4 regions of the Streptomyces sp. NPDC054932 genome follow, and region 2 is predicted to be linked to each of the others. Evidence: riboswitches for the same ligand, from Rfam matches in the RefSeq annotation. Region 2 holds a riboswitch; each other region holds the start of a gene.

Region 1 (7,594 bases), on a different contig from region 2:
GCCGTCCCAGAGCGAGCAGTGGTGTGCGGAATGCGCATCGACGGGGTGGATTCCGCCCGGTCCGGGAGCCAATGACTGCACGGACCCCGCGAGCGGTGACGAAGGACGGAGGCGGGGCCAGAGCGGTGCGTCGGAGGTGTTCGGGTTGCCGGTGCGCGCGAAGTTCGTCCAGTAGCCGACCATCCGGTCCGACAGGGCGCGCTGGGCGTCGGTCAGCGGTCGCTCGGTGGGGAAGGAGGAGAACAGGAACGGCATCTCGAAGCCGTGCGCCGCACCGTAGGGGAAGCCCGGGTTCGCAGGCAGGCCGGTGAGGACAGGAGCATCCGCATCGCTGAACTCGTATCCGTAGAGGGGCAGGCCGGGGGCATGGGTGGCGAGGGCCCGGCCGGCCGCCAGTGTGGTGCATGTGAGGGAACGGTCCGTCAGCACCGCGGCCCAGGCCAGTGCGGGCGTGGGGTGGTCCGATGCCGGATACCGCGCCTCGACGGCCGGGGCGGCGACCCCGAAGGCGTCCACGAGGCGGGCGCGGTAGTCGGTCTCGGTACGGATCGGGAACGCGGCGAGCGACAGGCCGACGAACATCCTCATCTCATCGTGGTTGGTGCCCAGGACGACCGGCACGCGGTGGAAGCGTCCCGATGCCAACGCCCGGTCCGGTGCCACGGGCAGCAGCGCATTGCCGAAGGCGGGCCGGTTGAAGGACTGCATCAGCTGCGCGGTGGCGAGGCGATCGGTGCTCTGCCCGCGCAGGCACGCCACCACCTCGTCTTCGCCGGCAGCCGTGCAGCCCAGCTGCCGGGCGGCTTCCGCACCGGCCGACTGGACATCGCGCTGCGGGGCGAACGGCTCGTACGCCGGCGTTCCGGGTCCGAGAGCGCCGCTCGGGAAGGACATGAGGCAGGAACCGCTCTGGAGCACGGCCCGCCGGAAGAGTCCGGCGGCCGTCGGCGAGGTGAGGTGCGCACAGATGCTGAGAGCGCCTGCGGACTCGCCGAACAGCGTGACACTGCCCGGATCGCCGCCGAAGCGCTCCGCGTTCGCCCGCACCCAGCGCAGGGCGGCCTGCTGGTCCGCCAGGCCGAACGGTGGGGCGGAGCCCAGTCCGGGGTGGCCGAAGTAACCGAAGATCCCCAACCGGTAGTTGACCGTCACGACGACCGTGTCGCCCCGGACCGCCAGCTGTTCGGCGCCGTAGTCACTGCCGGAGCCGCCCAGGAACGCCCCGCCGTGCATCCACACCAGCACGGGCCGCTTCTGTCCGGCCGGCTTTGACTTCGGCGTCGGCGTCGGCGTCGGCACGGTGACGTTGAGGTAGAGGCAGTCCTCCGAGCCGAGGACCGCGCCCGCACCCGGTGTCGGCATCTGCACGCAGCGCTCTGCCGCCGCCGTCGCATCCCGGACACCGCGCCATGCGGCGGCGGGCACCGGAGCGCGCCAGCGCAGCGGTCCGGTCGGCGGTGCGGCGTAGGGAATGCCGTCGAAGGTGGTGTACGAGCCGTGCGACACACCGCGTACCAGGCCGTGGTCGGTCCGGACGACGGTCTGCGGGGAGCCCGGTGGTGCAGCGGTCGCCGGTACGGCGGTGGCCGTGAGCAGTGCCACCGCGCAGAGCAAGGGGAAGAGCACCGAGCGGATCCCGGCCCTTCGCCATGGACGCGGCGCTGCCGGGGTCGGGGTCGGGGTCGGGGTCGGGGTCGAGAAAGGGGTCGGGGACATGCGTACCCACCGTTCTTGGTCGGGGGATCGGTGCGGACCGAAGCGGTCAGTGATCAATACGCTAGGACCTCCCGCGCGCTGGAGGTTCAAGAGACTGTGACGCACGACACGTGGAGCATCGGTGAGCTCGCGGCCGGGACGGGAGTTCCGGTGAAGACCCTCCGCTACTACTCCGACAGCGGTCTGCTGCCCGTGGCCGGCCGTAGCGCCGGTGGCCATCGGCGCTACGGTCCCGAGGCGTGGGAGCGGATCCGTTTCATCAGACGCCTACGGGCGCTGGACACCCCGATCGCGACCATCACGCAGGTGGTCACCGGTGAGTGCTCCCTCGGGGAACTGGTGGCGACCGAGCTCGAAGTGGTGCAGGAACGGCTGACCGAGCTGCGGTGGCGCCAGGCCACGCTCCAGTCCCTGGACGACTGCACGAGCGAGGAGCGGCTCCGGCGTCTGGAGATACTCTCCCGCGTGCAGCGGCTCCCGGAGGCGCACCGCACTCTCACCGATCACTGGTACCGCGAGCTGTCCGCGGCCATGCCCGGGCGCCGACTCGACATCATGATCGCCATGCTGTCACCCGCCCCGCCCCAGGACCCCGATCCCGCTTCGGCCCTGGCCTACGCCGAGCTTCATCTGCTCGTCTCCACGCCCAGTTTCACCTGCTGGACCCGGGACCACGACGAAGAGATGAGGGACGGTCCGGCCTTCTACGCGGAGATCGACGAGGCTGCGGCTCTGACCGCCGACGCGCTGGCCCAGGGTCTGCCGCCCAGCGCCGGGGATGCGGTGAACGCCTTCGTGTCCGCCCACGCACGAGCCCGGCGGGAGTCGGACACCCCCGCCTTCCGCGCCTACCTGCACGGGCTGGTGTCGAGGTCGTCCGGCTTCGATCCCCGCCTGCAGCGGTACTGGAGCCTGGTCGCCGCCGCCACCGGCGGGCGCGTGCTGAACATGACGGTGGCTCATCGATGGCTGACGGACGGACTGTTGATCTCGACGTCCGGGAACCCGCCCCCGGCGTCGAGGGGCTCACGAACTCCCGCGTGCGGTCCCTGAACGAGGAGCGCCGCTCCTACGGCCGGTCCGCCGCTTCCCCTGAGGACGGGCGCCGTGCCGGGTCCGCGCGCGGTGCGACTGTGCCCAGCGGGCCAGGCCGCCGGCCGGGGGGCGCCTCGCGGTCGACCCCGATCGGCAGACGTACGTTCCGTACCCGGTGTTCAAGAGCGGGTGATCCACGGCTCCGACGCCTCGAACGGTCTCGTCCTCCCCCACCGCGTCTCATCGCAGGGTCCGATATCTGGAACACTCTGTCCATTTTCCAGTTCGGCCGCCTAGTGTGGGCCCTGCAGCTGGTTCGCCCCGTCCGCCAGGCGGGATGCGTCGTAAGAGGGAACCCGGTGGGAATCCGGGACTGCCCCGCAGCGGTGAGCGGGAACGACCGCCGTCATACGCACTGGACCCGGGACGGGTCTGGGAAGCGACGGCCAGTAGGTGCCCGCCGGGAAACCGGCAGGCGTGCCCGCGAGTCCGAAGACCTGCCCGTTGCCCGTGCGCGATCGACCGCGCCCGGTTTCCTCGGTGACCTCGTGGGCGGGTCGGCGTGCATCAGGCGGATCCGTCCGTTCGCGTACCGCAGTCGTACGTGAACCCGGCGGTCCGCCTGCTCTCGCACCCTTCGCGTCCTCGACCCCGGTCACCGGGTCCATGGAGACACGCTCGCGAAGGAGAGTTCCGTGACCACCGAGTCCGCAGCCGCGGCAGTACAGGCCACCGTGTACGGCTACCCCCGCCAGGGCCAGAACCGCGAACTGAAGAAGGCGATCGAGGGCTACTGGAAGGGCCGAGTCAGCGCCGACGCCCTCCGGGACACCGCCCGGGACCTGCGCCGGGCCAACCGGGCCCAGCTCGCCGAGGCCGGCATCAGCGAGGTGCCGACCGGCGACTTCTCGTACTACGACCACGTGCTGGACACCACGGTGATGGTCGGCGCGATCCCCGCCCGCCACCGGGCCGCCGTCGAAGCCGACGCCCTGGACGGCTACTTCGCGATGGCGCGCGGCACGCAGGACGTGGCGCCGCTGGAGATGACCAAGTGGTTCGACACGAACTACCACTACCTCGTCCCCGAACTCGGCCCCGACACCGTCTTCACCGCCGACTCCACCAAGCAGGTCGCCGAACTCACCGAAGCCCTCTCCGCGGGGCATGCGGCGCGGCCCGTACTGGTCGGTCCGGTCACCTACCTGCTGCTGGCCAAGCCCGCCCCGGGCGTGGCCGCCGACTTCGAGCCGATCACGCTCCTCGACCGGCTCCTGCCCGTCTACGCCCAAGTGCTGGCCGAGCTCCGCGCGGCGGGCGCCGAGTGGGTCCAGCTGGACGAGCCGGCCCTGGTCCAGGACCGCACCCCGGCCGACCTGAACGCCGCGGCCCGCACCTACCGGGAGCTCGGCGCCCTCACGGAGCGCCCGAAGCTGCTCGTCGCCTCCTACTTCGACCGGCTCGGTGAAGCACTCCCGGTGCTGGCGAAGGCTCCCGTGGAGGGCCTTGCCCTCGACTTCACCGATGCGGCCGCCGCCAACCTCGCCGACCTCGCCGCCGTCGGCGGGCTCCCGGGCAAGCGCCTGGTCGCGGGCGTGGTCAACGGCCGCAACATCTGGATCAACGACTTCCAGAAGTCGCTGACCACGCTCGGGACCCTCCTCGGGCTCGCCGACCGGGTCGACGTCTCCGCGTCCTGTTCCCTGCTGCACGTCCCTCTGGACGCCGGCGTCGAGCGCGACATCGACCCGCAGGTGCGCCGCTGGCTCGCCTTCGCCCGCCAGAAGACGAACGAGATCACCACGCTGGCCCGCGGCCTCGCCCAGGGCACGGATGCGATCACCGCCGAACTCGCCGCGAACCGCGCCGATCTGGCCTCCCGCGCCGGCTCTCCCATCACCCGCGATCCCGCGGTGCGGGCGCGCACCGGGGCGATCACCGACGCGGACGGCCGCCGCGCCCAGCCGTACGCGGACCGTGCGGTCGCCCAGCGCGCCCACCTGGGGCTGCCGCTGCTGCCCACCACCACCATCGGCTCGTTCCCGCAGACCGACGAGCTGCGCGTGGCCCGCGCGGACCTGCGGGCCGGGCGCATCGACACCGCCGGGTACGAGGAGCGCATCAAGGACGAGATCCGCGAGGTGCTCGCCTTCCAGGAGAAGACGGGCATCGACGTGCTGGTGCACGGTGAGCCCGAACGCAACGACATGGTCCAGTACTTCGCCGAGCAGCTGACGGGGTACCTGGCGACCCAGCACGGCTGGGTCCAGTCGTACGGCACCCGTTATGTGCGGCCGCCGGTCCTGGCCGGGGACATCTCCCGTCCGGAGCCGATGACCGTGCGCTGGACGACGTACGCCCAGTCCCGGGCGAGCAAGCCGGTCAAGGGCATGCTGACCGGCCCGGTCACCATGCTGGCGTGGTCGTTCGTACGCGACGACCAGCCGCTCGGCGAGACCGCGCGCCAGGTCGGCCTCGCCCTGCGCGACGAGGTCAACGACCTGGAGGCGGCCGGCACTTTGGTGATCCAGGTGGACGAGCCCGCCCTGCGCGAGACGCTGCCGCTGCGCGCGGACGGCCACGCCGACTACCTGGCCTGGGCGACGGAGTCCTTCCGGCTGACGACCTCGGGCGTGCGGCCGGAGACCCAGATCCACACGCACATGTGCTACGCGGAGTTCGGTGACATCGTCCAGGCCATCGACGACCTCGACGCCGACGTCATCAGCCTGGAGGCCGCCCGCTCCCACATGCAGGTCGCGACCGAGCTCGCCGAGCACGGCTACCCGCGCGAGGCCGGCCCCGGGGTCTGGGACATCCACTCCCCGCGCATCCCCTCCACCGGCGAGGCCGCGGCGCTCCTGCGCAAGGGGCTGGAGGCCATCCCGGCAGAGCGGCTGTGGGTCAACCCCGACTGCGGCCTGAAGACCCGCGGTTGGGGGGAGACCCGGGCGTCGCTGGAGAACCTCGTCGCGGCGGCTCGCGAGGTCCGCGCGGAGACCGGCACCGCGACCGCCTGATCCGCAGTCGGGTCGGAACGTCCGTGAGCGGATGTTCCGACCCGAACGCGGCCCTGGCCGAGGCGGTTCGTCAGAAGGCGGTCCAGGTGAAGGCGACCTGGTCGCCGGCCTTCAGCTTGAACCGGCATCCCGACGGGGGTCGGGATGCCGTTGACGGAGATGCTCCAGTAGGCGGAGCCGCCACCGCTGACGTTCTTCATCGTGTCGACGGAGAAGTCGTCGAACGAGGCGTACCAGGTGCCGTCCCAGGTGAAGTGCTTCTTCTTCGCGGCGTCGTCCAGGGCGGCGGTCGGCGTCGGTACGGCGCTCGGGCCGGCCGAGCCGTTCGTGCCGTCGCACTTGTGCGTGCCGCCGGTCGCCGTGGTGACGTCGTGGCCCTTGGTCTTGATCCTGCCCTTGAACAGCAGCCCGCTCGGGCCCTGCACCGTGAGGTTGACCTTGACCGGGGCGTTCGTGTTCGGGACCGGCTTGGCGTGGGCGACGGCGGGCGCTGTAGCGAGCGCGAGTCCGAGGGCGGCCGTCGTGACCAGCGTGCGACGGACGGGGTTCGGACGCATGAGGCGCCTTGCGAGCGGGCGGGCGCGCAGCACCACCCCGTCCACCCCGGCGTCCGCCACCAGTGCCGTGGCCCGCGGAGCAGCGGGAACGGACTGCCGACGAGTCGGCGAACCAAGGCTCCGCGCTGCAGACCGTGACAGTGGGAAACGGCCCGGTCCGACCGGGCACACGCACCGTACGGCCGTGACAGCGTGCTGACCAGTGGCCACTGTCCGGCGCGAAGGTGTCCCCCGACACTCTGCCGCGACCCGCACGGGACCGGGGCCGCCGGCGCTCTGGCCGACGCGGGCCGAGGCGTCATTTATGCTTCAAGGCGGCCGCGGGGCGGTGGCGCGTCGCTGTACGCGGCACCTGCGGAACGGTCGGTCCGGCCGGTCGAGGAGGGCGTCCTGCGTCGGGGCCCCGGTCCGGCCGCAGGACCACGTGATGCCGATCATGAAGGTCCTGGGGAATCGAATGGTCACCGACACGCGTCTCATTGGTGCGGGGTGCCCGGTCCACCCGCCCGCGAACGGAAGACCCCCAGGGAGAAGCGAGGTATGTCAGTGATCTGCGTCGGAGGCATGATCGGGATCGGCAAGACGAGCGTGGCCGAACTCCTCGCCAAGGAGCTGGGCAGCGAAGTCTTCTACGAGAGCGTGACGGACAACCCGATCCTGCCGCTCTTCTACACGGCGAGCCCCGAGGAGATCCAGGCGAAGCGCTACCCCTTCCTCCTCCAGCTCTACTTCCTGCAGACGCGGTTCGCCTCGATCAAGGAGGCGTACAAGCAGGGCGACAACGTCCTCGACCGCTCCATCTACGAGGACTGGTACTTCGCCAAGGTCAATCACGACCTCGGCCGGATCAGCTCCCTCGAAATGCAGGTGTACGAGGGGCTGCTCGGGGAGATGATGCGCGAGATCGACGGCCTGCCGTACCGCAAGGCACCCGACCTCATGGTCTACCTCCAGGCGGACTTCGAGACGGTACTGCACCGCATCGGGCTGCGGGGCCGCGACTTCGAACAGGACGAGAGCCTCGTCGAGTACTACCGGACGCTGTGGTCCGGCTACGACGACTGGGTGCACAAGCACTACTCGGCCAGCGACGTCCTCGTCATCGACATGAACCACACGGATGTCGTGAACCGCCCCGAGGACGCGGCCCGCGTGGTGCAGGAGGTCAAGGACGCCCTGACGGCAGCCCGGCGCCGGGGCTGAAGCCCGGCCTGCCCGGCAGCGGCGAGCGGGAACGACCGCCGTCATACGCACTGGGACCGTGAG
Region 2 (7,594 bases):
AGGGTGGCGTGCACGCGGCGCTTGGCCTGGGTGCCCTCGCCCGGGTCGTTGACCAGGAAGGGGTAGATGAGCGGCAGGTCGCCGAGGGCCGCGTCCGGGGCGCAGGCCGCGGACAGGCCGGCGTTCTTGCCCGGCAGCCATTCCAGGTTGCCGTGCTTGCCCAGGTGGATCATCGCGTCGGCGCCGAAGCCGCCGTCCTCGGCGCGCGCCTGGATCCAGCGGTACGCGGCCAGGTAGTGGTGCGAGGGCGGCAGGTCCGGGTCGTGGTAGATCGCGATCGGGTTCTCGCCGAAGCCGCGCGGCGGCTGGATGAGGATCAGGAGGTTCCCGCGGCGCAGCGCCGCGAGCACGATGTCGCCCTCCGGGTTCGCGGAGCGGTCCACGAACATGTTGCCCGGGGCCTCGCCCCAGTGCTCGGTGACGCTGTCGCGCAGCTCGGCCGGGAGCTCGGCGAACCAGCGCCGGTAGTCGGCGGCAGGGATGCGGACCGGGTTGCGGGCCAGCTGCTCCTCGGTCAGCCAGTCCTGGTCGTGGCCGCCGGCCTCGATCAGGGCGCGGATCAGCTCGTCGCCGTCGCCGGAGACCAGACCGGGGATGTTCTCGGTGGGACCGAAGTCGTAGCCGCCGGCGATGAGGGTGCGCAGCAGCTCCACGGCGCTGGCCGGGGTGTCGAGGCCGACCGCGTTGCCGATGCGGGAGTGCTTGGTCGGGTACGCCGAGAGGACCAGCGCGACCTTCTTGTCGCGGCGGTCGATGTGCCGCAGCCGGGCGTGGCGTACGGCGATCCCCGCGACCCGGGCGGCCCGCTCGGGGTCGGCCACGTAGGCGGGCAGGCCGTCCTCGTCGAGCTCCTTGAAGGAGAACGGGACGGTGATCAGGCGGCCGTCGAACTCGGGCACCGCGACCTGCGTGGCGGCGTCCAGCGGGGAGAGGCCCTCGTCGTTCTCCTCCCAGGCGGAGCGCGAGCCGGTCAGGCACAGGGCCTGCAGGATCGGCACGCCGAGCCCGGCGAGGGCGCCCGCGTCCCAGGACTCGTCGTCGCCGCCCGCCGAGGCGGTGGCGGGCTTGGTGCCGCCGGCCGCGAGGACGGTGGTGACGACCGCGTCGGCCGACTCCAGCGCGGCGATCAGCTCCGGCTCGGGGGTGCGCAGGGAGGACACGTACAGGGGCAGCGCCTGGGCGTCATGGCCCTCGATCGCGTCGCACAGGGCGTGCACGAAGGAGGTGTTGCCGCTCATCTGGTGGGCGCGATAGTAGAGCACGGCGATCCGCGGGCCGGTGGTGGTCCCGGGCGTGCGCTCCAGCGGGCCCCAGGTGGGGGCGGCGGCGGGCGGCTCGAAGCCGTGACCGGTCAGCAGGACCGTGTCGGAGAGGAAGCGGGCCAGCTGTTCCAGGTTGGCCGGGCCGCCGTGCGCGAGGTAGCCGTGGGCCTCGGCGGCGATGCCGATCGGGACCGTGGATGCCTCCATGAGCTGGGCGTCCGGTGCCTGCTCGCCGGTCAGGACCACGACCGGGCGGGTCTGGCCCGGGGCCAGGAGCAGATCGAGGCCGTCCTGCCAGGCGCGGAGGCCGCCGAGGAGACGTACGACGACCAGGTCGACCCCGTCGAGGAGGCCGGGGAGGTCGTCGAGGGGAAGACGGGAGGGGTTCGCGAACCGGTACGGGACGGGGCCGTCCGCCGTGTTCGCTGCGCGGGCGCTGAGCAGATCGGTGTCGGACGTCGACAGCAGCAGAATCATGCGGCGGCAGGCCTTCCTCGGGGTTTCCGCGCCCCGGGCAGTGTGAGGACAGCGGGAGTTCCTGACTCACCCCGGGCGCGGGATCGCTCCGCGGGGTTCACAGTGGCGGGACCGCGCCGGAATCGCACCGGGCTTCCTCCCATGTCGCCGTCCTCGGCGACGGCGGACCGTGTGGTCCGCCGGAAGGTCATCTTAGGGGCGGGTCGCTCCGGCCGGGGTGGGTGGGGTGGTGGCGGTGCGCCGGACGCTCCCGCCGGGGTGGCGGGTGTGCGCTTCCGGGTGCGGCGCCGTTGCCGGGGCTCTGCCCCGGACCCCGCGCCTCAAACGCCGGCGGGGCCGGAAGGGCGGGCTGCGGGGCTGGAGGGGCGGCGGGGAATCGCAGGTCGGGGTGGTGACGGACACAGGTCGGGGGGCCGCAATCGTGGGTATGCTCGCGGCCATGCCCCAGCCCCCCTCCGCCGCATCGCGGGACGAACCCGTCATACGGGATCGTGGTGACGCCTGTCCCGGCGCGCTGCGACTGCACGCGGCGGACGACGGGTTCCTGGCGAGGGTCCGGGTACCGGCCGGGCTGCTGACCGTCCGGCAGGCCTCGGTACTGGCGCTCGCCGCCGACCGGTTCGGCGACGGGCACCTGGAGCTGACCTCGCGCGGCAACGTGCAGCTGCGCGGCCTGGCCGACGGCTGCGTCGCCGGGCTCGCCCGGCTGCTGGACGGAGCGGGGCTGCTGCCCGCGCCGAGCCATGAGCGGGTACGGAACATCGTGGCGACACCGATGTCCGGACTGGACGGACCGGACGGGCCGGACGGAACGGCGGTGGACAGGACGGCGGCCGCGGACCGGCCCGACGCACTGGCCTGGGCCGTGGACTTCGACCGGCTGCTGTGCGCGAGCCCCTGGGCCGCCGCGCTGTCCGGGCGGTTCCTCTTCGCCTTCGACGACGGGCGCGGTGACGTGGCGTCACTCGGCCCCGACGTGACCGTCCTCGGCCGCCCCGGCGGCCGGGCACTGGTCCGCCTCGGCCGGGCCGCCGACGCCGTCGAGCTGGCCGGACAGGACGCCCCGCAGGCGGCGCTGCTGGCCGCCCGCTATTTCCTCGACGCCGCCGCGGCGGCGGGCACCCGCGCCTGGCGGGTGTCCGAACTGCCCGCCGAACACCCGCTGCACGCGGCCGGGTTCGCCCTGCGCCTGGCAGCCGGGGGGATCGACGCGAAGACCACTGGCGCGGTGGAATGGCCGTACGCTCCGCCGCCCCGGCCGTGGGGCGCGGGCGTGCACGACCGTGAGACCCTGTGCGTCCTGCCCCCGCTCGGCCGGCTCACCTCCGCCCAGTGGCGGGTCCTGCTGCAGGTCGCGGACCGGGGGAGCGGCCAGCTGCGCGTCACCCCCTGGCGCAGCGTCATCCTGCCCTCGGCGAGCGCCCGCAGGCCCATCAACGGCGCCGCCCGCATCGAGGCCGCCGGGCTGGTCCTCGCCCCCGGCAGCCCCTGGGAGTCCGTCACCGCCTGTACCGGGCAGCCGGGTTGCGCGAAATCCCTCGCGGACGTACGCGCAGACGCGCGGGCCGTCGCCGAGCGGGCGCGCGGACCGCTGCCCGTGCACTGGTCCGGCTGCGAGCGCCGCTGCGGCCATCCGCGCGGCACCGCCTGGGTGGATCTGGTCGCCACCGGGACCGGATACCGGATCGCCACCCCCGGCCGCCCCGTACGCGACGACGTACCGCCCTCCGAACTTGCCGCGGCACTCGCGGACGCCCGCACCGACCCCGACGTAGTGAAGAAATGAGCGAGTACACCGTGTTTGAGTACGAGAAGGACGGCGCGGCCATCTACCGCCAGTCCTTTGCCACGATCCGCGCCGAGGCGGACCTCTCCGGGCTGCCCGACACGGTCGCCCAGGTCGCGGTGCGCATGATCCACGCCTGCGGGATGACCGACCTCCCGCAGGACCTCGGCTTCACCCCCGAGGTCGTGCTGCGCGCCCGCGCCGCACTGGAGGCGGGCGCGCCGATCCTGTGCGACGTGCAGATGGTCGCCAGCGGTGTCACCCGCAAGCGGCTGCCCGCCGACAACGACGTGATCTGCACGCTCTCCGACCCGGCCGTACCGGAGCTCGCCGCGAGGATGGGCACCACGCGCAGCGCCGCCGCCCTGGAGGTGTGGCGCGACCGCGGCCTGCTGGAGGGTTCGGTGATCGCCGTCGGCAACGCGCCGACCGCGCTGTTCCGGCTGCTGGAGATGATCGAGGAGGGCGCCCCGCGCCCGGCCGCCGTCATCGGGGTTCCCGTCGGTTTCATCGGCGCCGCCGAGTCCAAGGACGCCCTCGCCGCCCACCCCTCCGGGCTCGACCACCTGATCGTGCGCGGCCGGCGCGGCGGCAGCGCGATGGCCGCCGCCGCCGTCAACGCCATTGCGAGCGTGGCCGAATGAGCGTCGCCGAGCCCAAGGGGCGGCTGTACGGGGTCGGGCTCGGCCCCGGCGACCCGTCGCTGATGACCCTGCGCGCCGTCGAGGTGATCGCCGAGGCCGACGTCGTGGCCTACCACAGCGCCCGCCACGGCCGTTCCATCGCCCGCTCGATCGCCGCGAAGCACCTGCGCGCGGACCACGTCGAGGAACCGCTGGTCTACCCGGTCACCACCGAGACCACCGACCACCCCGGCGGCTACCAGGGCGCGATGGAGGAGTTCTACGAGGCCGCCGCGGCCCGCCTCGCCGCCCACCTGGACGCCGGCCGGACCGTCGCCGTGCTTGCGGAGGGCGACCCGCTCTTCTACAGCTCGTACATGCACATGCACAAGCGGCTCGCGGACCGGTACGAGACCGAGGTCATCCCCGGCGTCACCTCCGTGAGCGCCGCCGCCGCCCGGCTCGGCACCCCGCTCGTGGAGGGCGAGGAGGTCCTGACCATCCTCCCCGGCACCCTGTCCGAGGAGGAGCTCACCGCCCGCCTCGCCGCCACCGACTCGGCGGTCGTGATGAAGCTCGGCCGGACCTTCCCCGCCGTCCGCGGCGCGATGGAGAACAGCGGCCGGCTCGCCGAGGCCCGCTACGTCGAGCGCGCCACCATGGAGGGCGAGCGCACCGGCCTCCTCGCCGACACCGACGCCGACAGCGTGCCGTACTTCGCCGTCGCCGTGGTCCCCAGCCGCATCGGCAACCCGGGCAGCGTGCCGTCCGGCCCCGGCGAGGTCGTCGTCGTGGGCACCGGCCCGGCCGGCCCGCTGTGGCTCACCCCGCAGACCCGGCGCGCGCTGGCCGACGCCGAGGTGCTGGTCGGCTACACGACCTACCTGGACCGGGTGCCCGTACGGCCCGGGCAGATCCGGCACGGCTCCGACAACAAGGTGGAGTCGGAGCGCGCCGAGTTCGCCCTCGACCTCGCCCGGCGCGGCAAGCGCGTGGCCGTGGTCTCCGGCGGCGACCCCGGCGTCTTCGCCATGGCCACGGCGGTCCTCGAGGTGGCCGGGCAGACGGAGTACAAGGACGTGCCGGTACGGGTCATGCCGGGGGTGACCGCGGCCAACGCGGCGGCCGCCGCGGCCGGCGCCCCGCTGGGCCACGACTACGCCACCATCTCCCTCTCGGACCGGCTCAAGCCCTGGGAGGTCATCGCGGAGCGGCTGCGGGCTGCCGCCGCGGCCGATCTGGTGCTGGCCCTCTACAACCCCGGCTCGCGCAGCCGGACCTGGCAGGTGGCCCAGGCCCGCGAGCTGCTGCTGGAGCTGCGCTCGCCCGGGACCCCGGTGGTCGTGGCGCGCGACGTGGGCGGCCCCGGGCAGTCGGTACGGATCGTCACGCTCGCCGAACTGGAGCCGTCCGAGGTGGACATGCGCACGCTCCTGCTGATCGGCTCCTCGCAGACGCAGGTCACCGAGCGGGCCGACGGGTCGAGGATCACCTGGACGCCGCGCCGGTACCCGTGATGACCGGGTGAGGCAGAACGGAACATGGGGAAGGCCCGGTGCGACGACCGCACCGGGCCTTCCCCGCGTTCCGGAGCCGGATGTCCTGCGGCTGTTCAGTCGGCCGCGGGCGTGCCGGCTCCCGCGGCCGCGCCGCGGGCCAGGCGGAACAGCACGTTCGGCCGCAGCGGGCCTTCGGGCGCGTCGGGGTCGTCGAAGTCGTCGGCCGGGTCCCGGGTCATCCCGATCCGCTGCATCACCGCCTGGGAGCGGAGGTTGCCGGCCGTCGTCACCGCGAGGATCTCGGGCAGCCCGAGCGCGTCGAAGCCGTGGGCCAGCACCGCACGCGCCGCCTCGGTGGCGTAGCCCTGTCCCCAGGCCGCCCGGGCGAGCCTCCAGCCGATCTCCACGCCGGTGAACGGCATGCCGTCGTCCACGTGGTCCATGCCCGCGAAGCCGATGAACTCACCCGTGGCGCGGACCTCGACGGCCCACCAGCCGTAGCCCCGCCGGTCGAAGGCGGCCCGGAACCGCACGATGGAGGCCTCGCTCTGCTCACGGGTGAGCAGGTCGCCCAGGTGTCGGCGCACCTCGGGATCGGCGTTCATCGCCGCCCAGGGTTCGAGGTCGGAGTCCCGCCACGGGCGCAGGACGAGGCGGTCGGTGTGCAGTTCGGTCATGCCGCCCACCCAACGTGAGCCCGGCCCCCGGGGCAATCACTTTTCCTGACAGCTTACGCGCAGCCAGTCGCGGACTGCCTCGACCGAGCCGGTCTCCTCGACTCCCGCCGGAACCGGGGGCCGGCGCACGACCACCACCGGGATGCCCGCCTCGCGGGCAGCCGTCAGCTTGGGGGCGGTGGCCGAGCCGCCGCTGTCCTTCGTCACCAGGACGTCGATCCGGTGCCGTGCGAGCAGATCCCGCTCGTCGTCCAGGGTGAACGGGCCCCGGGCCAGCAGGACTTCGAGGCGCGGGGGCACCGGCGGCGCCGGCGGGTCCACCGAACGCACCAGGAACCAGGTGTCGGTGAGTTCGGCGAAGGTGTGCAGGCCCATCCGGCCGGTGGTCAGGAACACCCGGCCGCCCAGCCCCGGCAGCAGACCGGCCGCCCCGGCGAGGGAGTCGGTGAAGGTCCACGCGTCCCCCGGGCCGGGTGTCCAGCCGGGGCGGCGCAGCGCCAGCAGCGGGACGCCCGAGAGCGCCGCCGCCGCGGCCGCGTTGAAGCTCATCCGCTCCGCGAACGGATGGGTGGCGTCGACCAGACGGGTGACCCCGTGGGAGCCGATCCAGGCGGCCAGCCCCTCGGGCCCGCCGAAGCCGCCGATCCGGGTCTCGCCCGGCGGGAGCACGGGCGAGCCGACCCGCCCCGCCAGCGAGGTGGTCACCCGGTACGAGGGGTCCTGGGCCAGTGCCTCCGCGAGGCGCCGGGCCTCCGTCGTGCCGCCCAGGATCAGGACGTGCGCCGCGGGCCCGTCAGCAGACATGCCGGTCGCGCTCGGGCGAGTACAGGTGGCTGTCGCGGAACTGCTCCGCGCCGAGGGTGCGGCCCACCACGATGACGGCGGTGCGCACCAGGCCCGCCTCCTTCACCTGTGCGGCGATGTCGGCCAGGGTGCCGCGCAGGATCAGCTCGTCGGGGCGGCTGGCCATCGCCACCACCGCCACCGGGCACTCGGCCCCGTAGTGCGGCAGCAGCTCGTCGACGACCCGGTCCACGTAGCGGGTGGCCAGGTGCAGCACCAGCAGCGCGCCGCTGCGGCCGAGGGTGGCCAGGTCCTCGCCGGGCGGCATCGGGGTGGCCTGCTGGGCGATCCGGGTCAGGATCACCGTCTGCCCGACGGTGGGGACGGTCAGCTCCCGCTTGAGGGCGGCGGCGGCCGCGGCGAACGCCGGGACGCCGGGGACGACCTCGTACGGGATGCCGGCCGCGTCGAGCCGCCGCATCTGTTC
Region 3 (7,594 bases), on a different contig from region 2:
TCGTCGCCCACGAGTACGGCCACCACATCCAGAACCTGCTCGGAACCCTCCAGCGGGCCCAGGACGGGCAGCAGGGCGCGAACAGCAACGCGGTCAGGGTCGAGCTGCAGGCCGACTGCTACGCCGGGGTGTGGGCGCACAACGCGACCGACGTCGCGGACGCGTCCACCGGGCGGCCGCTGATCAGGACGCTGACCGCGGAGGACATCGACGACGGGCTGAACGCGGCGGCCGCGGTCGGCGACGACCGGATCCAGGAGAGGTTCCAGGGCCGGGTGACCCCGGAATCCTGGACGCACGGCTCGGCCGAACAGCGTCAGCAGTGGTTCCACCAGGGCTACCGGACCGGCGACATGGCCCAGTGCAACACCTTCCGCTGACTGTCGCCGCCGCCTGCCATGCTGGTGTGACGCGGGTCACCGTCACGAGAGGGAGTGATCGTCATGGCAGGCGTTCCGTCCATCTGTCCCACCCTGGTCTACCGCGACGCGAAGGCGGCCATCAGGCTGCTGACCGAGGCCTTCGGCTTCAGCCAGGTCGCCGTCTACGAGGGTGAGGACGGCTCGGTGATGCACGCCGAGCTGGCGTACGGCAACGGCATGGTGATGCTGGGCAGCGCGGGCAGGGGCGGAGTCTTCGACAAGGCCATGGAGGGCGCCGGGCCGTCGGGGGTCTATGTCGTGGTCGACGACGTCGACGCCCACCACCGGCGGGCGGTCGAGCACGGTGCGGAGATCGTGATGGAGCCCACCGACCAGGACTACGGCTCCCGCGACTACATGGCACGGGACGCCGAGGGCAACGTCTGGAGCTTCGGGACGTACGCACCGCAGGTCTGACCCCTGCGGCGCGTACGTCCCGAAGCTCCCTGCGGAGTCACTCGCCGCCGGTGTGGACCTGGAAGGCCGCCCGGCGGACCGCCTTGGCCAGCGTCGGGTCGGGATGGGCCGCCGCCAGCGCGACCAGCACCTGCACGGTCCGCGGATGGCCGACCGCACGGACCTCGTCCAGCAGCCGGGGGACGGTGGTGCGGACGGCCGAATCCAGGTGGCGGGCCAGCAGTTCGGCCTCGCCGTGGTCGGCGATGGCGGCCGCCGTGTCCACCCAGAGCCAGGTCGACTCCTCGGCGGTGAGGACGTCCTGCGCCTCGTCGGGGTCGATCCCGTCGTGCTCGGCGAGCCAGAGCAGGGCGTAGGGGCGCAGGGCGGGCTCGCGCACGGCGGCACGCACCTCGGGCTCGGCGGGGGCGCCGACCACGCGCAGCGCCTCGAAGGCGAGGCCGCGCAGCAGGGCGTCCTCGCCCCGGGCGGCCTGCAGCAGCTCGGCGACGGCGTGACCGACGGGCCGGGCGGCGAGCCAGGCCTGGTACTCGGCGCGGGCCGGGCCGGGGGTGAGCCGCGCGCAGCCGTGCAGCATGGCGGCGGCGGACTGCTCGATGTTCCCGGCGGGGCTCTGCGCCGCGACGCAGATCTGCTCCAGCTTGACCCAGACGGCCCAGCTGCCGAGCGGGGTGAGCGTGGCCCGGGCGGGGCCGAGGGTGACGGCGTCCACGGCGGCGAGTCCGCCGAGCGCCCAGCGCAGCAGCCGGGCGAGCGGGACGGGGCGGGCCTCCGCGGAGCCGGCGGCGGACGTCAGCGCCGTCGCGGGCTCGGCCTCGTAGGGGATCTCGCAGCGCTCGTCGCGCAGTTCGGTGACGCGCTGCCCGAGCAGGTCGAGCAGGTCGGGGACGGTCACCGGGCCGGCGGACAGCTGGAGCAGGGAGAGGAGTTGGGGCATCGCCTCGACCACCTCGGCGACGGCCGAGGGGGCGATGTCCGCGGGTGCGGGGTGGACGAGCGACCAGGCGTCGAAGAGGGCGACCCAGCCGCGCAGCACGGCCGTGTCGTCGCGGTCCCAGGCGCGCAGCCGCCAGCCGGGCCGGGCGTGGCCGCCGTGCACCTCGACCAGTCCGGCGAGCCGGGCGCGGTCCCAGCCGACCCTGATCTGGCCGTGCGTCAGGTTCAGTTCTCCGGCGGCGCGTTCGACGTCGGCCGCGGACAGGGCGCCCGTGGGGGCGGGCCGGCCGCCGTCCCCGGCACCGAGGTTGCGCTCGGCCCAGCGGGTCAGGCGTACGGCGTCGACGAGCGAGGCCCGGGCCCGGTTCGCGAGGTCGGCCGTGGCGGGCGTACCCGCCGGGGGCCGGGGCGCGGGCCGGGTGCGTCGGTCGGTCACCGCCTTGCGGGCCGCGGCGACGGAACGCGGCGAGACGAGTCGGAGTCTGGAGTCGCGAGCCAACTGCTCATCAGGCTTTCGGGACGTCACGGAAGCAGTCTCGCCCGTCACTGGCCGAAAGCCCAAACGGAACCAGCCGTTGCCATCGGCCACCTGCAGTGCAGACCGGGACAAGCCGCCCGCTGGGCCCTGTACGTCACAGGGCCTTCACATGACGGACCTTCACCGGGGCCTTCGGACGGGCCGGCGTCGGGGCCTGCGCGCGGCCCGTCACATGAGGGGGGTGAGGAAGCGGCGCAGGGCCTCCTCGTAACCGGCCGGATCGGCATTCCACATCGCACCGTGCCCGGCCCCGCGCACGGTGTGCAGCGTGACGAGGTCGGGGCGGGCCGCGGCGAGCCTGCGGGAGGGTCCCCAGGGGGCGAGCGCGTCGTCCGGGCCGTGGAAGATCAGCACGGGGACGCGCAGCGTGCCCGGGTCCGCGCCCGGCGGCCGGCGGTCGGCGCGCAGGCCCGCGCGGCCCTCGGCGGCCCGGACGGCCAGCGGCAGCACCAGGGCCGGGGTGCGGCGCGCCGCGGCGAGCCCGCGCAGGGTGGTGTGCCAGTCGAGCACCGGCGAGTCCAGCACCAGTCCGGAGATCAGGTGGGACAGCGCCGATCGCTCGGCCGCGTGCAGGGCCATGGTGGCGCCGGTGGACCAGCCGTGCAGGATCACGCGCCGGGCGCCGTAGCGGACGGCGTAGCGGATGGCGGCGTCCAGGTCCCGCCATTCGGATTCACCGAGGTGGCCGAGCCCGTCCGGGGAGGCGGGGGCGCCGAGGTCGCCCCGGTAGGCCAGGTCCAGGACGGGCAGCCGGTGGCGCTGGAGGAAGGGCATGACCACCATCGGGTGCTCGCGGCTGCTGCCGAGCCCGTGCACGGTGATCACCCAGGTGTCCCGGACCGAGGGCACGAACCAGGCGGGCAGGGCGCCGAGCTCCCCGGGGACGTCCACGTCGGCGTGGTCGAGCCCGAGGGCGGTGCGCGGATTGCCGACGTACACCTGGGGGGTGAGCGTGACCCGGGTGCCGGGGGCGAGGGTGCCGTGGGTGACGGAGACGAGCCGCCGCACGACGGCGTCCGGGCCGTGGTCGGCGTCGGGGAGGACGGGACCGACGACGGCGTGCACGCCGGGTGCGACCAGGCCGTGGGTGCCGGGGCGCAGGGAGGCGAGCGAACGGGTCAGGGCGATCCGGCCGGCGGCGGTCCAGTGGACGCTGAGCCGTGGCCCGCCAGGGAGCGGACGTCCGGGTTCCGGCCGCAGGGCCGCGTCGGCGGCGTACCGGCCGGCGGCAACGGCGGCCGCGCCGGCACCCAGGATGGTCGTCGTGACGGCCGCAGCCGTCGCTGTCGCGGTACGCACGGCTCCAGTGTCGGGTCGCGGCCTCGGGCGGGCCACCGGAGGAGATCCCTCCGCCGCCGGCACAGGGAGAGTGATCTAGGTCTCATTCGAGGCCCCGGAGGCGGGATCGTATGCAGGTCGACCCCCCTGCGGAGGGGTTCATTCACCCGCCTTTGACGTGCATTAATGGCGTTATCTACGCCAGAATCAGGACGAATGGCCCGATCGCACCCCGTCCCAGTACACCGCTCCGCCCGAGTCAGTTCACCTTCCGTTCATCCAGGTTGCCTACGGTCGCCGAGCCACTGACGTCAAACAGAAGCCTGGGTAAATGGAGCACATAACGCTTCTCCTCGGGATCGTGATCATTACCGCTCTCGTGTTCGACTTCACGAACGGTTTCCACGACACGGCCAACGCGATGGCCACCACCATCTCGACCGGCGCCCTCAAGCCCAAGACGGCGGTGGCCATGTCCGCCGTGCTCAACCTCGTCGGCGCGTTCATGTCCGTGGAGGTCGCCAAGACGATCTCCAAGGGCCTGGTCAACGAGGAGGGCATCCAGCCAGAGGTGATCTTCGCCGCGCTGGTCGGAGCGATCCTCTGGAACCTCGTCACCTGGCTGGTCGGCCTCCCCTCCAGCTCCTCGCACGCCCTGATGGGTGGCCTGATCGGCGCCGCGGTCGCCTCCGCCGGCATCGGCGCGGTCAACGGCAGCGTCATCGTCACCAAGGTGCTCATCCCCGCGATCGCCGCCCCGCTGGTGGCCGGCATCGCCGCGTACCTGGCCGCCAAGCTCACCTACAAGCTGGGCAACAAGGTCGGCGAGAAGACCTCCGCCAAGGGCTACCGCGCCGGTCAGATCGCCTCGGCCGGTCTCGTGTCCCTCGCGCACGGCACCAACGACGCGCAGAAGACGATGGGCATCATCACCCTGGCCCTCATCGCCGGCGGCGCGATCGCGCCCGACGCGAACCCGCCGGTCTGGGTCATCGTCTCCGCCGGTCTCGCCATCGCGATGGGCACCTACCTGGGCGGCTGGCGCATCATCCGCACCATGGGCAGCGGCCTGACCGATCTGCAGCCGCAGCAGGGCTTCGCCGCCCAGACCTCGGCCGCGTCCGTCATCCTCGCCTCCTCGAACCTGGGCTTCTCGCTCTCCACCACCCACTCGTGCTCCGGTGCGGTCATGGGTGCGGGCCTGGGCCGCAAGGGCGGTGTGGTCCGCTGGTCCACCGCGACCCGCATGTTCGTCGCCTGGGGCCTGACCCTGCCGGCCGCCGCGCTCGTCTCGGCCGGTGCCGAGCTGGTCATGCGCATCGGTGACGTCGGCATCGCCGCGGTCACGGTCTTCCTGATCGGCTCCTGCCTCGCCATCTGGCTCATCTCCCGCCGCCAGGTCGTCGACCACAACAACGTCAACGAGGTGGAGCCGGCCGCCGCCGAGGAGCCGGGCGTCATCACGACGGCGATCGCCGCCGTCACCGTCCCGCCGACCGTCGCCGCCGCCGGTACCACCGGCGCCGCCACGACCGCCGAGGTCACGGACGACGCCCTCAAGGCCACCATCCCGGCCGCGACGCAGACCCCGGCGGCTCCGGCCGCCGCGGTCTGACCGAGACACACAGAGACCCGGACACTCAGAAAGTGGCAGTATGAAGATCGACTGGGAAGCGCTCGGCTCCGTCTTCGGGGTCAGCCTCTTCGCCACCGTCGCCCTCGTGGCCCTTTTCACCCTGGGCCTGGTGGGCCTGTCCAAGCACGAGACCGCGACCGAGCAGGGTGGCACGGCCACTCTCGCCCGCAGCGGCGCGTACGCCTGCTTCGCGCTCGTCACGGCGGCCGTGGGCTACGGGATCTACCTGATCGTCGCCTGACCGGCCGCCTCACGGCGGACCAGGCGTGAAGGCTCCCTCCGGGTTTGTCCCGGAGGGAGCTTTTCGCATCCCCCGCCCCTGCCGCGCCGCAGGTCAACGGCGAGTTGACGGGCCTTCTCGGTGCGTGGTGGACTGCCCGAGCCAATACGGCGGCATGGAGAGGAAGTCCGGTGCGAATCCGGCGCGGTCCCGCCACTGTCACCGGGAGCGCACGCCGCGCGTGCGTCCCGGGAGCCAGGAACTCTCGCCGCCGGACACGTCGAACCAGGGCGCGGACCCTGAGTGAGGACATACCTGCCACCATGCGTGCCGATCGCGTCTTCGCGTACGGCGCCACGGCGGGCCTGATCGGCGACCGGATCCTCGGAGATCCGCGCCGAGGGCACCCCGTGGCCGCCTTCGGACGGGCCGCCGCCGCCGTCGAGCGCACCCTGTGGCGCGACGACCGCGCCCGGGGCCTCCTGCACACCCTGGTGTGCGCCGGGGGCGCAGCCGCCATCGGTGCGCTGGGCGCCCGCGCCGTGCGCTCCCGGCCTGCGGCCGCCCGTATCGCCCTGACCGCCGCCGCCACCTGGGCCGTGGTGGGCGGCACCTCGCTGGGCCGCGAGGCCCGGGCCATCGGCGGGGCGCTCGCCGCCGGGGACACCGAAGTGGCCCGGGAGCGGCTCCCCCACCTGTGCGGACGCGACCCCCAGGCCCTGGACGGGCAGCAGATGGCCCGCGCCGTCGTGGAGTCCGTCGCCGAGAACACCTCCGACGCGGTGGTCGGCGCCCTGGTGTGGGGTGCCGCCGCCGGAGTCCCCGGTCTGCTGGCCTTCCGGGCCGTGAACACCCTGGACGCGATGGTCGGCCACAAGTCCCCCCGCTACCTGCGCTACGGCTGGGCCTCCGCCCGGCTCGACGACCTGGCGGGCTGGCCGGGGGCCCGGCTGACGGCGGTCGCCGCCGTACTGGCCGGCCCCGACCGGCGCGGCGCCGTACGGGCCTGGCGCGTGGACGCCGCCGCGCACCCGAGCCCCAACGCCGGCCCCGTCGAGGCCTCCTTCGCCGGGGCGCTCGGCGTCAGGCTGGGCGGGACCCTCGCTTACGGCGGCCGGGTCGAGCACCGGGCCGTCCTCAACGGCGGGGCGGGGCGGCCGGTGGAGGTCGCGGACATCGAACGGGCGGTCCGGCTGTCACGGCAGGTGACCTGGCTGGCCCTGGGCGCCTGCGTGGCGGCCCGGCTGCTGGTCTCCCGAACGCTGGAATCCCGTACGGCACAGAGAGGGCGGCGCGCATGAGCGGCGCGAAGCGCGGGGGCGGACTGCTCGTCGCGGGCACCACGTCGGACGCGGGCAAGAGCGTGGTCACGGCGGGCATCTGCCGCTGGCTGGCCCGGCAGGGCGTCAAGGTGGCGCCCTTCAAGGCGCAGAACATGTCGCTGAACTCCTTCGTCACCCTGGAGGGCGCCGAGATCGGCCGCGCCCAGGCGATGCAGGCGCAGGCGGCCCGTGTGGAGCCGACCGCACTGATGAACCCGGTCCTGCTCAAGCCGGGCAGCGACCGCAGCAGCCAGGTGGTGCTCCTGGGCAAGCCGGTGGGCGAGATGAGCGCCCGCGGCTACCACGGCGGCCGCCAGGAGCAGCTGCTCGGCATCGTCACGGACTGCCTGGAGCAGCTGCGGGGCACGTATGACGCCGTGATCTGCGAGGGGGCGGGCAGTCCGGCCGAGATCAACCTGCGCCGGACCGACATCGTGAACATGGGCATCGCGCGGGCCGCGCGGTTCCCGGTGGTCGTGGTCGGCGACATCGACCGCGGCGGGGTCTTCGCGTCCTTCTTCGGGACGACGGCGCTGCTCTCCCCCGAGGACCAGGAGCTGATCGCCGGCTACATGGTCAACAAGTTCCGCGGTGACGTGTCGCTGCTGGAGCCGGGCATGGAGATGCTGCGCGGGCTGACCGGGCGGGCGACCTACGGGGTGCTGCCGTTCCGGCACGGGCTGGGCATCGACGAGGAGGACGGCCTGCGCGTCTCGCTGCGGGGCGCCGTGCGCGAGTCCGTGGTGGCGCCGCCCGTGGGCGAGGACGTGCTGCGGGTGGCCGTCTGCGCCGTGCCCCTGATGTCGAACTTCACGGACGTCGACG
Region 4 (7,594 bases), on a different contig from region 2:
CCATCCGGGCGGCGTGCGGGACCATCAGGCCGACGAAGCCGATCGCCCCGCTGTAGGCGACGAGCACGCCGATGACGAGCGAGGTGAGGACGAAGGCGGCGGCCCGGAAGCGCCCGGTGTCCAGTCCGAGGGTGCGCGCGCCCTCCTCCCCGGCGAGGAGCAGGTCGAGCGGCCGGGCGAGGGCGATGAGCAGGCCGGTGCCGATCACCAGCGCGAGGGAGGGCAGGACCAGTTCGTCCCAGCGGGCCCCGCCGAGGCCGCCGAGGGTCCAGAAGAGGACCGAGCGGATCTGGTCCGGGTGCGCGGAGAGCACGAGGACGAGACTGGTGAGGGCGGACAGGATGTACTGGACGGCGACGCCGGCGAGGGTGAGCCGGCCGGTGGTCATCGTTCCGCCGCGCCGGGCCATCGCGTAGACGGCGACGAGGGCGGCCATGGAACCGGCGAAGGCGGCCAGCGGCAGGCCCATGCCGAACGCGAAGGCTCCCGTACCGAAGACGATCACGAGGACGGCTCCGGCGGAGGCCCCGGAGGAGGCGCCGAGCAGGAAGGGGTCCGCGAGCTCGTTGCGTACGAGGGCCTGCAGCACGGTGCCCGCGACCGCGAGCCCGGCGCCGACGACGGCCCCGAGGAGGACGCGCGGGAGCCGGACGTCCCAGACGATGGAAGCGAAGGCTCCGGTGCGCCGCTCCCCGGACAGGCCGCTGACGACTATGTCGAGTACGCGCTCGGGGGCGATCCGTACGGCCCCCAGTGCCAGCCCCGCGACCGCCGCGGCGGCGAGCGCGGCGACCAGCGCGAGGAGGACGGTGGCGGTGCGCAGCCTCACGGGGCGGCGGGGTGGAGCTGACCGCTCAGGGACTCGACGGCGTCGGCGACGCGCACGCCGAGGACGGCCGAGGAGAGCGGCAGCACGACGAAGCGCCGGTTCTTGACGGCGGGTACCTCGGCGAGGGCCGGGTCGTTCAGCAGGCGCTGCTTCTTGGCCTCGACGGGGGTGCCGCCGTAGTCGTAGATGAGGACGACATCGGGCCGGCGCTCGATGACCTGCTCCCACGACACGTCGCCGAAGGAGTCCTTGAGGTCGGCGAAGACGTTCGTGCCGCCTGCGAGCGAGATGATCTCGTTGCCGATGCCGTTGCCCCCGGAAGTGGAGGCGGAGGCGTCGCCGGAGTCGTAGACGAAGACGGACGGGCGGGGCCCGTCCTTGACGCGGGCGGTCACGGCGTCGATGCGGCGCTGCTCGTCCTCGATGAGCCGGGTGCCGCGCTCCGGTACGCCGAAGGTCCGTGCGACCTCGGTGATCTCGGTCTTGAGCTGGTCGAGGCCGACCTTGCCCTCGGTGCAGTACTCCACGTTGAGCCGGGAGTCGATACCGGACTTGGCGAGTCCCTCGCGGTCGCGCCCCTGCGCCTTGTCGAAGGCGCTGGCGTACCCGCCGTACACGAAGTCGGGGTCGGCGCCGAGCAGGACCTCCTTGGAGGGGTACTCCTCGGCCAGCACCTTGATCTTGTCGTAGCCGGGCCGGTACGCGGGCAGCACGGCGTCGTCGAGGTACGCGGACCCGGCGATCCGGTCGCCCAGCCCGAGGGCGAGGAGCAGCTCGGTGGCGTGCTGGTTCATGGTGACCGCGCGCCGGGGCGGGGACTGGTAGGTGCTGCTCACACCGCAGTTGGTGAGGGTGTACGGAAACCCGGGCGCCGCGGGCTCCTCCGCGGCCTTGTCCTCGCCCGCCCCGGGAGAACCGGCGCAGGCAGTCAGGGGTATCAGGAGGGCGAAGGGGACGAGTGCGCGCAGAACTGCGCGGGAACGCGACGGCATGACGAGGCCTCTCCGGGGGATCCGCGTCCCCTGGTCGACGTGAACTGTGAGAGAGGCGGCGCGTCAGTGTCTGACTCCCGGTCTCCCGCGCGGGGACGACCGGTCACAGTGGCGGGACCGCACCGGAATCACACCGGTTTCCTGTCCTGCACCGCCTGGGGCAACACGGACAGTCTGCCAGAAAGCACCAGCCAACCGACCCTGCGGGGTCACGCGGGGCGGCCACCCCGGCGGCGGCAACGCCGACACCGGCTCCTTGCGCAGCATCCACCGCGGGGTGGTCGGTTGGTGGGCTTCTCAGGTCCGGGGGACGAACCGGGCGTCCTGTCGGCACGCACTCCGTGCGTTGTCGGTGATGCTCCGCAGTGGCGACAGCGCGTACCTGGCCATCACGTACCCTGCGGCGATCGACAGGGCGGCGAGGGCGACCAGGGCGAGCAGTGTGAACAACAGCGGAGATTCCCAGGCCTGTTGTCCCTGGCCGGCCGCACAGGGGTGCGGCCCGCTGTCCGTCGGTCCCGACCCGACGGCGGGCGTTGGCGCCGCACAGTCGCCGGTCATCAGTACGACCGACGTTTCGGATCCCAGCTCAAGGACCGGCGCGCTGCCCCTGCTCACGGCTTGCATCGCGAGCAGGGAGAGAACGGCGAGCAGCACCGCCCCGGCCACCATGAACACCCCGCCGTAGAGGCAGGTGAGACGTAAGAGGGTCACGGAACGGCGCTGTGGCGAAGGCTGCTCGTGGAGGCGCAGCCCGTCTGCCGTCCCTGCGCCACGGCCGGCGTGCACGGCGGTCGAAGTGACGCTGTTCGCGCCGCCGTTGACGTCGCCACCTCGGACTCGGATCGACATCGGCGCTTCCCCCTCAAGACGTGACAGCCCCCACTCTCTCCTGATGACCCTTAAGCGGCGCGTCAGTACGGGTACGGCCCGGGAGCGGGCCGGCCGGCGGTCTTGAACACGGCGGAGCCCCGCCGAATCATCGACGGGGCTCATTCCTTCCCGGCACGGGACCGTATGGCAGGGGCGGCAGGATTCGAACCTGCGACCATCGGTTTTGGAGACCGGTGCTCTGGCCGGCTGAGCTACGCCCCTTCGGTGGGACCAACGATGGCACGGCCGGACCCGGAGATCCATTTGTTTTGGGGCGCATCCGGCCGTTCCCGCATGATGGTGGTGATCGGAGCGGCCTTCGGGGGGCATGGTGGAGGACGCCGGGGTGGACCTGATCCGGCTGGTCGCCGAGGACAGCAGTGTCCGGTTGCCGGTGCTCGGCCGTCATCGGCCCGGGGCGACCCCGTACAACGACCATCTCGACGCCGAGATCGTCGTCACCAGCGGCTTCGCCAACGGACGCCTCAAGCTGCGCCTTTCGCCCGAGGACCTGGACGACTGGGCCGCAGGTCTCGATGAACCGGCCGCCGACAGAGGCATCCGCCGGCTGCGCGGCAACGGGATCCGCATCGAGGTCGACCGCCGGTTCTCGGTTCCCGTTCCGGTTGTCACCGTGGCGGACGAGGACGCCTCCGCCTCCTCGGTCCGCGTCCGGCTGGACGTGGGCCACGGCTGGGTCGACGACCTGCGCCGGCAGTACCGCCGGGTCCGGGATGCCTGACCCAACGAGGTGGTGACCGCTCCGCGCTCCAGGAGCCACTGGCAGTGAAGGGTGGCGGGGCCCGGGGATGCGGAGGATCGTGAGGAAGGGGAGCCGTGGAACGGGAGGTTCCGTCATGGCCCGAAGCCGACGACCCGGCCGCACGGGACTCCGGGCCGTTCTCGTGGCGCTCGCACTCCTCGCTCCCGCCCTGTCGGGAGCGTCCCCGGGCGGCTCGGGCGAGACGATCTCCCTTGCCGGGAGCCTGCCCGGTGAGCGGCTCGACGTCACGTTGACGCAGGTGGTGGACCCCGCGACCCCCGCGGCCCCTGCGACCCCCGCCGCACCCGTTGGCTCCACCGGCCCCGACCGGCTCGTCGCGACGCGCTTCCGCCTGGAGAACACCGGGACGGCCGTCTACCAGGACTCCCCCGCGCCGGCCGCGCACCTGCTGGACACCACCGGGCGCCGGTTCACCGGGCTCGGCGTCCCCACCACTGCCGGACCGGCCTTCCCGGACACCGTCACGCTCGACCCAGGAGACACGGCGGAGGGTCTCATCACCTTCCGGCTCCCGCAGGACGCCGACCCGGCCGCGGTCCAGTTCGCCCTCGACGGCGGACTGGCCGACGACGTCGGCCAGTGGAGCCTGCAGCCCCAGTAGCGGGCGGCGAGTTTCGGCCACCCCCTTGACCGCTCTGGTCCAGACCAATAGTTTCCGGCATGCACAGCGCACGCGCACACGCCCCGCTCCCCGCATCCGCAAAGGAAGCCCATGCGCCGCAGCATGCTCGGCAGGATGGCCGTCGCCGCCTGCTCCCTCTCCCTGCTGACCGCCTTCGCGCCCGCCGCCGCCGCGCAGGCCGACGGCGGCCACGACCGCCCGTACAAGAAGGTCGGCTACTTCACCCAATGGGGTGTCTACGGACGGGACTTCCAGGTCCAGGACCTGGAGGCGAACGGCTCCGCCGGAAAGCTCACCCACATCAACTACGCCTTCGGCAACGTCAGTCCGCAGGGCAAGTGCTTCACCGGGAACATGCCGGGTGAGGCCGACGCCTGGGCCGACTACGTGCGCCCGCTCGACGCCGCGAACTCCGTCGACGGGGTGGCCGACACCGGTGAACAGCCGCTCGCCGGCAACTTCAACCAGCTGCGCGAGCTCAAGGCCAGGCACCCCGGGCTGAAGGTGCTGATCTCGCTCGGCGGCTGGAGCTGGTCCACCCACTTCTCTGACGCCGCGCTCACGCCGGCCTCCCGCAAGGCCTTCGTCGAGTCCTGCATCGACCTCTACATCAAGGGCAACCTCCCGCAGGACGGCGCCCGCGGCGGAGCCGGAGCGGCCGCCGGCGTCTTCGACGGGATCGACCTCGACTGGGAGTGGCCCGGTTCCGCGGGCGACACCGACACGAAGTACCGGCCCGAGGACAAGCAGAACTTCACGGCGCTCGTCCGGGAGTTCCGCACGCAGCTCGACGCGTACGCGCGGAGCCAGAAGAGGAAGACCAAGTACGAGCTGACGGCCTTCGTCCCGACCGCCCCCGCCAAGATCGACGCGGGGTTCGACGTCCGCCGGATCATGCGCGACCTCGACTTCGTCACCCTCCAGGGCTACGACTTCCACGTCTCCGGCGAACCGAGGACCGCCCAGCAGTCCGCCCTCCGCGCCCGCGGCGACTTCAGTGTCGACGGCACGGTGGACGCCTGGCGCCGGCGCGGCGCGCCCGTGAACAAGCTGGTGATGGGCATGCCGTTCTACGGGCAGGGCTGGACCGGCGTCAGCGGTGGCGGGGACGGCATGGGCCAGCCCGCCACGGGCCCGGCACCGGCCACCTGGTCCGCCGGGTACGAGGACTACAAGGCGCTGAAGAAGCTCGCCGACTCCGGTGCCTACACGATCCACCGGGACCGGCGCGGCGGTCACGCCTGGCTGTTCGACGGCACCACCCTGTGGACGTACGACGACCCCCAGGTCCTGCGTGCCAAGACCGGGTACATCCGCGAACACGGCCTCGGCGGAGCGATGTTCTGGTCGCTCGACGCGGACACCGCCGACGGCGAGCTGATGACGGCCGTCGACCGGGGCCTGCGCGGCCGCTGACCCGGGCCGCCCCTGACCGGCGCCGCCGGGCCGCGGAAAACCATCCGGCCCGGCGGCGTCCCTCCACCTACGCTCCCCCGCATGAGGAACTCGACGGTACGGGCGGTCAATCTGCTGACGACGCGCTGGGCCGCGGCCGCGCAGGCCCCGGCCGGGAGCCCGGGCACTGTGTTCACCGCGGCCGGGCTCTGGCCGCTGCTCGCCCTGCTCGCGGACGGCTCGGCCGGCTCGGCCCGCGCCGAGCTGGAGGAGGCCCTGGGCATACCCGCCGAGGCCGCGGGGGAGGCTGCCCGGGAGCTGCTGGCCGCTTTGGGCGGCGTACAGGGCCTTCGGACGGCGACCGGGCTGTGGACCGATGCCGGGCTCCCCCTGGAGGAAGACTGGTCGGTGAAGCTCCCGGACGGCGCCCGGGGGACGCTGACCGGGGACCGGGACGCCGATGCCAAGGCGCTCGACGCGTGGGCTTCGGACCGGACGGACGGGCTGATCGAGCGCATGCCGGTGGTCCTGGACGAGAGCACCCTGATGGTCCTCGCCTCCGCGCTCGCGCTGCGGCTGCGGTGGATCCAGCCGTTCGGCGAGTGGGAAGGGGAGGCGCACACCGGCGCGTGGGCCGGGCGCCGCGTGCGCACGCTGCACCGCAACACCTCGCTGCTCGACCGGGTCCGGGTGGCGCACGGCCCCTCGGGGACGGTCACCCTGCTGGAGGTCGTCGGGGCGGCGGGCGTGGACGTCCACCTCGTGCTGGGCGAGCCCGAAGCGCCGGCCGGCGGCACGCTCACCACCGGGATCGCCGCCGTCACCAGGGCCCTGCCCGCCACGGGAGCGAGCCTGCTCCCCGACGGGCGACCCGGTCCGGGGCTGGCGGTCCGCACGGTGGCCGCCTTCTCCCCCGAACCCCGGCTGGACATCGAGACGGTGGCCTTCGAAGTGCGGTCGGAACACGACCTCCTGGACCACGCCCGGCTGTTCGGGCTGGAGACCGCCACCGACACGGATCGAGGTCACTTCCCCGGCGTCAGCTCCCAGCCGCTGGCCGTCGCTTCGGCACGGCAGTCCGCACTGGCCCGGTTCGACGCCGCGGGCTTCGAGGCCGCCGCCGTCACCGCCTTCGGCATGCCGGTCGGCTGCTCGGCGTGGGCGCGGCCCAGGTACAGGGCCCGCAGGGCCGAGGTGTGCTTCGACAGGCCGTTCGGGTTCCTGGCCGTCCACCGGACCTCGCGGCTGGTACTGACGGCCGGCTGGGTCGCCGAGCCCGACACCCCCTAGAGGGCGTCCCGGCCGGATCGGCGGTGGGCGGCGGCCAGTGCCAGCGTCTCGGTGAAGGCGGGGACGCGTCCGGTGCCGCCGTGGCCGGAGACCGAGAGGGAGGCCGCGGCCATTCCGTACGCCACCGCGTCCGCGAGGGTGTCGCCGAGGGCGAGCCGGGCGGTGGTGGTGCCGGTGAAGCAGTCGCCCGCGCCGGTCGCGTCCACCGGCTCGGGGTTGACGGGCACGGGGTGGTGCACCGCCCGCGTACCGTCGTCCAGCAGCAGCCGGTCGGCGCCCGCGGTGACCGCGACCGCACGGGCTCCCAGCGCGCGGCAGCGGGCGGCGGCCGTGCGCGGGTCGGCGGTGTCGACGAGGGCCCGCGCGTCGGCCGGGCAGGAGGTCTTGAGCAGCCCGGTCAGCGGCGCGATCCGGGCCAGCAGTTCGCGGGCCTCGGCCCGGCCGGTCAGCCGGGACCGGAAGTTGGCGTCGTACGTCAGATGGCGGCCCGCCCCGTGCACGAGGCGGGCCGCGGCCAGCACGGCGTCGCGGCTGCTGGGTGACAGGGCCCCGGTGATGCCGCTGGTGACGAGCGCGCCGCAGCGGGTCAGCAGCTCGCGCCAGGACGCGATGTGCCGGGGCGCGAGGGTGGAACCGGCGCTGTGGGTGCGCCAGTAGACGAACGCGCGGTCGCCGTCGGTGTCGGCGCCGAGCAGGTAGGCGCCGTTGGGCTGCGGGGCGCGGCGGACGTGGGAGACGTCCACCCCGAGCTCGGCGGCCCGGCGCAGCAGAGGGGCGCCGAGCTCGTCGTCGCCGACCACGGCGAGCAA

The links. Region 2 has a riboswitch for cobalamin ahead of cobN (cobaltochelatase subunit CobN). Riboswitches for the same ligand answer to the same signal wherever they lie in the genome.
Region 1: another riboswitch for cobalamin. It lies ahead of metE (5-methyltetrahydropteroyltriglutamate--homocysteine S-methyltransferase); the one in region 2 lies ahead of cobN (cobaltochelatase subunit CobN).
Region 3: another riboswitch for cobalamin. It lies ahead of ACWGE1_RS14160 (cobalamin biosynthesis protein); the one in region 2 lies ahead of cobN (cobaltochelatase subunit CobN).
Region 4: another riboswitch for cobalamin. It lies ahead of ACWGE1_RS17950 (ABC transporter substrate-binding protein); the one in region 2 lies ahead of cobN (cobaltochelatase subunit CobN).

Annotation. Positions count from the first base shown of each region.
Region 1 covers NZ_JBSGXU010000027.1:2,060-9,653, forward strand. The annotation lists gene ACWGE1_RS10565 (carboxylesterase/lipase family protein) at 1-1,626, opposite strand, end outside; gene ACWGE1_RS10570 (MerR family transcriptional regulator) at 1,813-2,769, shown strand; cobalamin riboswitch at 3,047-3,270, shown strand; gene metE (5-methyltetrahydropteroyltriglutamate--homocysteine S-methyltransferase) at 3,447-5,771, shown strand; partial or broken gene ACWGE1_RS10580 (DUF4430 domain-containing protein) at 5,842-6,328, opposite strand; gene ACWGE1_RS10585 (deoxynucleoside kinase) at 6,869-7,531, shown strand.
Region 2 covers NZ_JBSGXU010000033.1:49,046-56,639, reverse strand. The annotation lists gene cobN (cobaltochelatase subunit CobN) at 1-1,739, opposite strand, end outside; cobalamin riboswitch at 1,782-1,913, opposite strand; gene ACWGE1_RS12425 (cobalamin biosynthesis protein CobG) at 2,179-3,525, shown strand; gene ACWGE1_RS12420 (precorrin-8X methylmutase) at 3,522-4,169, shown strand; gene ACWGE1_RS12415 (precorrin-2 C(20)-methyltransferase) at 4,166-5,665, shown strand; gene ACWGE1_RS12410 (GNAT family N-acetyltransferase) at 5,761-6,324, opposite strand; gene ACWGE1_RS12405 (cobalt-precorrin-6A reductase) at 6,361-7,128, opposite strand; gene cobM (precorrin-4 C(11)-methyltransferase) at 7,118-7,594, opposite strand, start outside.
Region 3 covers NZ_JBSGXU010000040.1:29,468-37,061, reverse strand. The annotation lists gene ypfJ (KPN_02809 family neutral zinc metallopeptidase) at 1-380, shown strand, start outside; gene ACWGE1_RS14185 (VOC family protein) at 444-839, shown strand; gene ACWGE1_RS14180 (hypothetical protein) at 877-2,301, opposite strand; gene ACWGE1_RS14175 (alpha/beta hydrolase family protein) at 2,482-3,612, opposite strand; gene ACWGE1_RS14170 (anion permease) at 3,923-5,206, shown strand; gene ACWGE1_RS14165 (hypothetical protein) at 5,247-5,468, shown strand; cobalamin riboswitch at 5,581-5,733, shown strand; gene ACWGE1_RS14160 (cobalamin biosynthesis protein) at 5,771-6,748, shown strand; gene ACWGE1_RS14155 (cobyric acid synthase) at 6,745-7,594, shown strand, end outside.
Region 4 covers NZ_JBSGXU010000058.1:14,700-22,293, forward strand. The annotation lists gene ACWGE1_RS17945 (FecCD family ABC transporter permease) at 1-829, opposite strand, end outside; gene ACWGE1_RS17950 (ABC transporter substrate-binding protein) at 826-1,821, opposite strand; cobalamin riboswitch at 1,866-2,007, opposite strand; gene ACWGE1_RS17955 (hypothetical protein) at 2,119-2,535, opposite strand; tRNA gene ACWGE1_RS17960 (tRNA-Trp) at 2,840-2,916, opposite strand; gene ACWGE1_RS17965 (DUF5959 family protein) at 3,023-3,436, shown strand; gene ACWGE1_RS17970 (DUF4352 domain-containing protein) at 3,552-4,079, shown strand; gene ACWGE1_RS17975 (glycoside hydrolase family 18 protein) at 4,191-5,516, shown strand; gene ACWGE1_RS17980 (serpin family protein) at 5,598-6,785, shown strand; gene ACWGE1_RS17985 (PfkB family carbohydrate kinase) at 6,782-7,594, opposite strand, start outside.